3 regions of the Cloacibacillus evryensis DSM 19522 genome follow, and region 1 is predicted to be linked to each of the others. Evidence: riboswitches for the same ligand, from Rfam matches in the RefSeq annotation. Region 1 holds a riboswitch; each other region holds the start of a gene.

Evidence for each region. Region 1 has a riboswitch for cobalamin ahead of CLOEV_RS02020 (methylmalonyl-CoA mutase family protein). Riboswitches for the same ligand answer to the same signal wherever they lie in the genome.
Region 2: it holds a riboswitch for cobalamin, as region 1 does, so the genes downstream of both, CLOEV_RS03140 (hydratase) here and CLOEV_RS02020 (methylmalonyl-CoA mutase family protein) in region 1, are expected to answer to the same signal.
Region 3: it holds a riboswitch for cobalamin, as region 1 does, so the genes downstream of both, CLOEV_RS11365 (TonB-dependent receptor plug domain-containing protein) here and CLOEV_RS02020 (methylmalonyl-CoA mutase family protein) in region 1, are expected to answer to the same signal.

Annotation. Positions count from the first base shown of each region.
Region 1 is NZ_KK073872.1:483,818-486,935, forward strand. Features, by position in the region: gene CLOEV_RS02020 (methylmalonyl-CoA mutase family protein) at 1-1,619, opposite strand, end outside; cobalamin riboswitch at 1,756-1,916, opposite strand; gene glmS (glutamine--fructose-6-phosphate transaminase (isomerizing)) at 2,206-3,118, shown strand, end outside.
Region 2 is NZ_KK073872.1:724,173-727,290, reverse strand. Features, by position in the region: gene CLOEV_RS03140 (hydratase) at 1-1,415, opposite strand, end outside; cobalamin riboswitch at 1,752-1,909, opposite strand; gene CLOEV_RS03135 (FAD-binding oxidoreductase) at 2,237-3,118, opposite strand, start outside.
Region 3 is NZ_KK073872.1:2,530,765-2,533,882, reverse strand. Features, by position in the region: gene CLOEV_RS11375 (metallophosphoesterase) at 1-993, shown strand, start outside; gene CLOEV_RS11370 (helix-hairpin-helix domain-containing protein) at 1,175-1,447, opposite strand; cobalamin riboswitch at 1,659-1,823, shown strand; gene CLOEV_RS11365 (TonB-dependent receptor plug domain-containing protein) at 1,982-3,118, shown strand, end outside.

The DNA.
Region 1 (3,118 bases):
TCGATGACGGCGTCGACGAATTTCGCGTCGCCCTCGTGGACGTTCTCCATGATCTTATCGAGGCATTCGGCGGCGTGCTGCCTGTCCGTGAGTTCGAGGAACTTGTCCACGGAGGCTTTTCTCGCACGGTAGAGCTTTTCCCCGCCGGGGAACATGTTTTTGAGCGGTTTTTCAAGCGTGTTCGGGTACATGTTGGTGCCGACCGCCCTGTCCCTGCGGAAGGCGAGGTTCTTGAGGCGGTTCTTGAATACTTTTTCTATTTCGCCCTGGACGGCGCCCTTTTTCAGCGCGGAGTACATCCCGCCCTCGCCGTCGACGTCCTGAAGGAGCGCCCAGACGGCCGCGGCGCACTGTGTCGTGAGGCGCTCGACATACCACGAGCCGCCCGCCGGGTCGACGGGCTGGAGCATGTCGAACTCGGTCTGGAGCATTATCTGAATGTTGCGCGCGATGCGTTTCGCGATCTCGCCGCTTGGACGGATGGCGTCGTCGAAGCAGCTGACCTGCATCGAGTCGACACCGCCGACCGCGCCCGAGAATGCCTGGGTCGTCGCCCTCAGTATATTGACATAGGGGTCGTAGACGGTGGAGGTGAAGTGCGAGGTGCGCGCGAAGATGTCTATTTTGCCCCGTCCGTCGGCATCGACGCCGAAGGCTTCGGCGATCTGCGCCCAGACGGTGCGCGCCGCCCTGATGCGGGCGATCTCCATGAAGAAGTTGGTGCCGATGGAAAAGCTGAATTTTATGTGCGGCATGACCGTCTCCGGCTCAAGGCCGCGGTGGCGCATCGCCCTGATGTAGGCGATCGCCGCGCTCATAGCGTAGGCGGTCTCCTGGGTGGCGCTCGCGCCGCCGTTGTGGTAGACGTCGCCGCGCACCAATATCGTCTTGAGCTTGGGGGCGTTTTCCTCCGCCCATTTTATGGCGAGAGCCATCTCATCATAGAATTCGTCGATCGGCAGCGGGAGGTTTCCGCGCTCGGCAAGCTCTCCCAGGGGGTCGGCTCCGACGCAGCCTTTGGCCTCTTTGAGGCTCTCTTTGACGCCGGCGGCCCTGGCCTGAGCCGCGACGAGGGCCAACACGGGAACGGCGGAGGCTCCCGCGTAGATGTGGAGCGGCACCTTCGTAAAATCAAGATCTTTGAGCATCTCGTCCGCGTCGCGGAGCGTCGTCAGCGAAAGTCCCCGGTAGTCGTCTTTAAAGAGCGCCGGGTCGGGATCGCGCCCAAGCTTCGTGCAGTCGTCGAGCTCGAAGTTCAGGATGGTGGCGCCTTTGCGGAGCTCGTTTTTCACGGCCTCGTTCGCCTCTTCAGGCAGCACGTCCGAGGAACTCTGGGCGATCTTCCACGGCTCGGCGATGTAGCCGGAGCTCTTTGTTCCGCGCAGGAACGGAGGTTCTCCGGGCATGCCGCCGATGTTGAGCAGCTCTTCGTTGTCGGCAAGCGTATAGACCGGTTCAAGGGTGATGCCTTCGTAGGTCGGCGTGAACATCCGTTTGTCGAACGGAGCTCCCTTGAGGGCCGCCACCGCTTCGTCGTACCACTGTTCGCGTGTGGGAACGGCAAACTCTTCAAAGGAGACAGGCGGAAATTCGCTCATTTTCACCTCTGTTTCGTTCATATTACAGCTTCCCTTCCAGATAAAGTTTAAGCGGGCAAACAAAAAAGACCGCCTGCGGGCGGTCTTGCAAAAGTTGTCGGCGAGTAGATAAAGGTGTTTCTAAACGCACTCGACGACCCCCGCCCGCGCAGGGATTGCCGCAACCTCTATGCAGACCGGTCTCCTGGCTTCCGTTCATCCTACTTTCCGCGCCTTCCTGAGTCGCCTCAGTGGCATCGCGGTTTCGTCACGGTTACAGTGGCGGGGCCGTTCAGGATTTACACCTGATTCCCGAGCATCTGCATCAATACTACATTCTGCGTTTATGATACGCTTAAAGGGTCTGTTTCGTCAATCTTTTTCTTTTGTCTGACGTTTGTGAATATTTCCGCGTCAATTGCGGGGCGGTTTGCGCGGACCGAGAAAGTTTTGATCCGGCTCTCCGGCCGCCTCATCAAGAAAGCTGAAGTTCTTTGAAAAATCGGCGTTTATACTCGCGGGGATTGCTTAGTTATAATTTATTTTTGTCCGCCATTTTTTTTATATTTACTGTGAGAATATTGTAGAATAGATAGTGCTTAACAGTTGGTGAAAGGATGATAGATAAATGTGCGGAATCATGGGCTATATAGGGGACAGGGATACCACGAAGGTAATACTCGAGGGTCTCGCAAAGCATGAATACCGCGGTTATGACTCGGCGGGCATAGCCGTTATCAAGGATAATAAAATATCGGAGCTCCGCACCATCGGCAGGGTCTCGCAGCTTGCCGAGAGGGTCGCTAAGGAGCATTTCACCGGCGATTTCGGCATCGGCCATACGCGCTGGGCGACGCATGGCGGCGTGACGGAGAACAACGCCCATCCCCACGTTTCGAGCGACCATCGTGTTGTGCTCGTACATAACGGCATCATCGAGAACGCGCGCGAGATACGCGCCGACCTTGAGGCGCACGGGATAAAGTTCCACACCGAGACGGACACCGAGTCGGCGGTGCAGTATCTCGGCTACGTCTACGACGGAGACCCGAAGGCGGCGATCGTGAAGCTGACGAAGCGTATCCGCGGCGCTTTCGCGCTCGTCATCATGTTTTATGACAAGCCGAACGAGATATGGGTGGCCCGCAAAGGCTCCCCTCTCGTCGTCGGCCGCGCGGAGAATGAGGGGTTCTGCGCCTCCGATCCGACCGCGCTGCTGGAATATACGCGCGACGTCTGGTTCATGGACGACGACGAGATGGCGCAGATAACGAAAGAGGGCTGCAAGTTTTTTGACTTTAGCGGCGCCGAGCACGATAAGGCGTCGATGCACCTGGACTGGGACGCGGCGATGACCAACCGCGGCGCTTATCCGCACTTCATGCTCAAGGAGATACACGAGCAGCCCGAAGTGGTGGCGCACACGCTCCTGGGGCGCGTGGCGGGAGAGAGCGTCGACCTCAGCAAGGAGCTTGGCTGGACGGCGGAAGAGGCCGCGAAATGGAAGAAGATACACTTTATCGCCTGCGGCACCTCGCACT
Region 2 (3,118 bases), 240 kb from region 1:
CGGTTCGGGAAGTTTCTCGTCGTATGCCGGATACTGAAACCGTGGTTCGCCGGGGTATCGCCCGCGCCGAAGCATGGCCCGCAGAAAGCGGTCTTGACCACCGCGCCGGCCTCCATCAGGTCGCTGATCGCGCCGTTTTTGACGAGCGCGAGCATGGCGGGCTGGCTTCCCGGGTAGACGCTCAGTGAAAACTCGCCGCAGCCGACATCTTTGCCCTTCAGTATCTGCGCCGCGGCGATAATATTGTCAAAAACACCGCCCGAGCAGCCCGCGATGATGCCTTGATCAACGTGGACGCAACCATCGTCCGACACCTTCTCGACAAGGTTAAGGCTGAGCCCAGGCGTCTCGATCTTGCTCAGCGCGTCTTTCTCGACCTGCCGGAAAATATCGCGTGGATTCTCGTTCAATTCATCTATTGTAAAGATATTGCTTGGGTGGAAGGGAAGCGCGATCATGGGTTTGATCTTGTCAAGCTCGACTATGATCGCGGCATCGTACCAGGCAACATCGGACGGCGCAAGTTTTTTAAAGGCCTCCGGCCGCTTGTGGTTCTCGTAATAGGCTTTGACCTTGTCGTCGGTCGCCCAGACGGAGGTCCAGCAGGCGGTCTCGGTCGTCATCACGTCGATGCCGCTGCGGAACTCCACGGGGAGATTCGCGATACCGGGGCCGACGAATTCCATCACCTTATTCTTCACAAAACCGTTCTTGAATACCGCGCCGATGATCGCCAGCGCGACGTCCTGCGGTCCGACCCCGGGGCGCGGCGCTCCGGTGAGATAGACGGCGACGACATCCGCGCGCGGGAAATCATAGGTACGCCCGACTAACTGCTTCACAAGCTCGGGGCCGCCCTCGCCGACGCCCATCGTTCCCAGCGCGCCGTAGCGCGTGTGGCTGTCCGAGCCGAGGATCATCCGGCCGCAGCCCGACATCATCTCGCGGACATACGAATGTATGACGGCAAGATGGGGAGGAACGAACTCGCCGCCAAACTTTTTCGCGGCGGAGAGGCCAAAGAGATGGTCGTCCTCGTTGATCGTGCCGCCGACGGCGCAGAGGGAATTATGGCAGTTCGTCATCACATAGGGAACGGGGAACTCTTTCATACCGCTCGCGATGGCGGTCTGGATGATCCCTACGTAAGTGATGTCATGCGAGGCCAGGCTGTCGAAGCGGATCTTATAATTATCCTCCGTGCCGGCGGCGTTATGCGCCGCGATGATGCCGGCCGCTATCGTACCGCGCGAGTCCTTTACCTTATCCTCCGGCAGCCACCCTAGCGGCTTGAACCCCGCGGCGCGGACCTCCTCATTGACGGCGGGAAGCCCCTTCTTTTCGATATCCTCCACCAGCACCGTTCCATTCAGCAGATACGCGCCCTTTTCGATCAGTTTGATCAAAATACTCATCCTTTCATGCCATTTTGTATATATTTTCGAAACTAACAGTTAAATTCTTTAAAATCAGCACATAGTCTTATTTTCAGGACATCCGGGAGACTAAATCGCCCTGACGGCAACTTTTGCGTTATATTCTCCTAATTAGCCTTAAATATACTCCGGTAAACTACATATCATTACTTTTATATGTAAAATTATTTATTTGTCAAGTTTCAATACACATGTCCCAACACCGGGAAGACAAAAAAAATGCCGCCCGCAAAAACGACCCCACGCAGACAACATCACATGTCCATCACATCAAAAGCAATGGCTCACGAAACAGCATCCGCCCGCGCAGATTCATTCCCCTGCGGTACGAACAGGTCTCCTGGCTTCCAGTCATCCTACTCTCGCATCTTCCCAGGCATAAGCCCAGTGATCTCGCGATTTCGTCATGGTAACAGTGGCGGGGCCGCTTTGGATTTTAACCAAATTCCCTTACTTTCGTACCGTTCAATTTTACAATCTCACTATATTCCCTCATAACATAAATGTCAAGGTATATTTCATCACGCTGATAAATTTTCAAATTATTTGCGTTAATTGGAAGATTTTGTAAATTTTTGTTGTTTTTTAAAAATTAACGACTATTTATGTCTGATATCTATCAACGATGCGCCTAATCATGGCGGACTTCTCTGTTGGGCGACAAGCTGCGAAAACTGCCATCGCAAAAAGACAAAAAAGAGGCAGAAAATCGTCGTCACGTCAGACACCGACATGAATCAACAATTCTCTGCCGCGTTTAAAAAGGTGAAGCTCCGCGGAAAATATCCTGGTTCCGAGCGTTATTCCCAGGGTACCATCTTACCGGGATTTAGTATGTTATTTGGGTCAAAAGCAAGTTTTACCCTGCGAATCAATTCTATCTGCGCCCTATCGATAAAAAGAGGGACGTATTCCACACGCTTCAGCCCGACGCCATGTTCCCCGGTGAGCGTGCCGCCAAATTTTATGACAACAGCGTAAAGCCTCCGCCTGGCGGCTTCAATAATTTCGCGCCATTCCCTCTCTTCCCTCTCCAGATATAAGGTCACATGCATATTGCCGTCTCCAAGATGACCATAAGCGGCATACTTGATTCCCGCGCCACGGCATAGATTCTCCAGCTCCTTCATAAAATCGGCCGCGCGGCTGGTAGGAATGACGACGTCCTCATTGGCTATCTGAATTGGAGCGTGCGCCCATACCGCTTCCGCAACGCTTTTACGCCCCTTCCACAATTTATCTTTTGTGGTTCTGTTATCCGCGACAAATACTTCCAGCGCCCCCTGTTTCAAACATATATCACCTACCTTCTCAATCTCATCGGCAAGGTGCTCCCTGTCATTTCCCTCATATTGCAATATCAAATGAGCGCCGGCCTCACGCGAAAACGGAAATTTCGTCTGAAGATATTCTTCTGTGAGCACCATCGATTGTTTATCAATGAATTCAATGGAACTAGGCACGCACTTCCCCTCCGTCATGACGGCCGGCACCGCTTTTATCGCGCTTCCAACATCGGCAAAAGGTACCAGTAAGTCCACAATAAATGAGGGGCAGGGCAAAAGTTTGAGTATTATCTTCGTCACGATTCCAAGTGTGCCCTCAGAGCCAACCATCAAATGAACAAAGTCATAGCCCGTTACATCCTTTCGCCGCTTGCCGCCGAACCAGGAGACGGCCCC
Region 3 (3,118 bases), 2.0 Mb from region 1:
AGCTTCTTCTCTCCCGAGCTTCCCCGGTGGCTCATCGAACTTTACGGGGCCGCCTTTGGGGCGCTCTTTCTGCTCTTTGTATTCACGCTGCTGAAAGATATTCTGATGATAGTCCTCGCTCTGGCAAGGATATTCCTGCCTGCTGCGCCGCGTCTGCCGGCCTCTGCGGGGGCGGCTCTTATATTGGCCGTGATAGCCGTTTCCGTTTCGGTCTACGGGACATATGAGGCTCAGCGGCTGCCGCGCGTCAACGAGACGGAGGTCTCGCTGCCGGGGCTGCCGCCGGAGCTTCGCGGCTTTAAAATAGCGCTGCTCAGCGACATACACATAAGCGCCTCACGCCGCGCCGATTACGCGGCGGAGCTCGTGAAACGCGTCAACGCGCTTTCGCCCGACGCGGTCCTCATAGCCGGCGATTTTATCGACGGCGTGGTGCGCGACAGGAGCGCCGATATCGCGCCGCTCTCCGGGCTTTCCGCGCCCCGCGGCATCTACGGTGTGCTGGGGAACCATGAGTACTACTTCAACGCGGGGGAGTGGAAGGCGTATATCGAGGAGACTCTCGGCATAAAGATACTCCTCAACGAACATGCGATGATCGGGCGCGGCGGTAAAAATATCGCGGTCGCCGGCGTCGCCGATCTGGCGGCGCTGCGCTTCGCGGACGCCGAGGCGCCGGACGCGGAGAAGGCGCTTTCCGGCATTCCTGAAAACGTTCCCAAAATAATCCTCGACCACCAGCCGGGCGCGGCGCGAAGGAACGCCGCGGCGGGAGCCGACCTTCAGCTCTCGGGGCACACGCACGGCGGCATGGTCCCCGGGCTCGCCGCCGTCGTCAAAAGATTCAACGGCGGCTTCGTCAGCGGCTGGTATGATGTGGGAAAGATGAAACTCTACGTATCGCCCGGCACGGGGATCTGGAACGGCTTCCTGCTCCGTATCGGCGTACCCGCAGAGATAACGGTGATGCGGCTTCGCGGGGAAGAAAGTTAGGGAACCGCTGATTATATGCACTATCTGGTGCGTATAATCAGTGGTTCCCCGGACCGTGGCTTCAGCGCCTGCCGATCATCGACGACGGCGTACTGCTTAAAGACATGATATATTTTAAGAAAGAGCTGTAAGCCAACCGCGCGCTGGCCGTGCGCGGCGCACGCGGAATGTTAAAAGCCGCTCAGCCCTTTTGGGGGTGATACTCCTTATCCTTCCAATACCACCACTTAAGCTTTTCCTGCTCGCGCGCCTCATTCTCCGCGTAGTAGACCGCCAGCCGGAAGACATATAATACGCAGCGGTCGTCCGCGAGCCCTTTGAGGATGCAGTCTCGCTCAAAGAGGACTTCGGGATCTTTTCCCACCAGATCTTTGACGCAGTTTATCCCGATATCCAGCAGGTGTTGCTCCATGTTCTTGCCGATGCCGGGAATTTTTCTCAAATCGTTCTCCATCAGCCTCATCCCTCCACACCGCGAAGAGCCGCCAGTCCGGCGGGCGTTCCTGTCGTCGTTCGAAGTCTGTTCTCAACAACCGGCGGCCGTTCCGCCGGGATTTTCTATCTTGTTATCATTGTATCATGAGGCTGAAACAGCCGCTCCCCGCCGCGGCGAGATAAAAACTATGAAGATATGTTGCTGACAAAACCGCCTGTCATAGTGTAAAATAACAAAATAATGTAACGGAGTACAGACAGGGAATCCGGTGGAAATCCGGAACAGCCCCGCTGCTGTAACTGGGACGAAAGCGCACCATGCCACTGCCGAAGGCGGGAAGGCGCGCCGTAGGATGATCAGGAGTCAGAACATCTGCCGTATCCGTATGAGTTGTAGATCGCGAGGGCGAGGTGCAGCGTCTGCTTTGCGTATATGGCAGGGGCTCCGTCTTCGGGGTCTCTGCTTTTTGTTTATATACAAATAATTAACAGAAGGAGTGTTTTTATGTATCATCTGTGGAAGAAGACAGCGGGGGCTCTCTTATTCTTGTCAATGTTCGCGGCGCCGTCGTTTGCGGCAGGGGAAACAAAGAGCGCCGATGTGGCGGATGTGGCGGCGGTAGAGGTTACTGGATCGCGTCTCGCCGATTCAATAGCCGACGTCCCGGCGCAGACCTATGTCATCACGCGCGGGGAGATCGACGCCAGCGGCGCGCGCGACGTGCAGGACGTACTGGCGAGAGTGCCGGGGATCAATACGCTGCTGAACAACGCCTCGATGGCGCAGTCGAAGGGCGTAACGGTCAGAGGCTTAAATTCCGAAGTGCTGCTGCTGGTCGACGGCATTCCCTATATGGGGGCCGATTACGGCGTGGGAGCGGACCTTGGTTCGCCATTTGATCTGCGCAGCATCGCGCTGACGGACGTTGAGCGGATCGAAGTGGTTAAGGGAGCCGGTTCCGCCATCTATGGCTCAAACGCGGCGGGCGGCGTCATCAATGTCATTACCCGCAGATCCTCCGACAAGTCCGGCGGCAGTATAACGTTGTCGGGAGGAAACAGAGAATGGTTCCGGGGAAATATCCGCGGGACCGTGGTGCTCAGCAATGATTTCAGGGTCTTTGCGGGGTACACTAGAACGCAGGAGGGCGAGACAAAGATACGGCTGGCCGACCCTTCCACCGGATTATACGACAAAGCAAAAGATTATAAAGGAAACGACTATTCTTTCGGCTTTACAAAGGGACCGTGGTCGTTCCTCGGAGAGGTCGGAGATTTTAAATCCGTATGGGATTACACGGATGTCTTTTACGGCGGAGGGACCTCCGAAAACCGTCAGGAAAATAAATACAGGCGCTTTGCCCTTAATTACGCAGACGGGGCCAATACCGGCCGCCTGTACTACCATAAGACTGAAAGAGAGGTCTCCGACAGCTCCGGCGTGACTAATTACGAGGGCGATACGTTCGGTGCCACCTATAACCGCAGGCAGGAGATCGGAACGCTGCCGTTTATTTTCGGTATGGATTTCCGCAGGGAAAAGGCGGAGTATTCCAACAGCGGCAACCCGTGGGGGGACAACCTTCCGTATGAAAATACGAGAACCGAATACGCGCCTTACATAGAGACCTCCATTCCCATCGGAGAGGCGGCCTTTGACATCGGCCTTCGCTATGAATATTGGAATGTG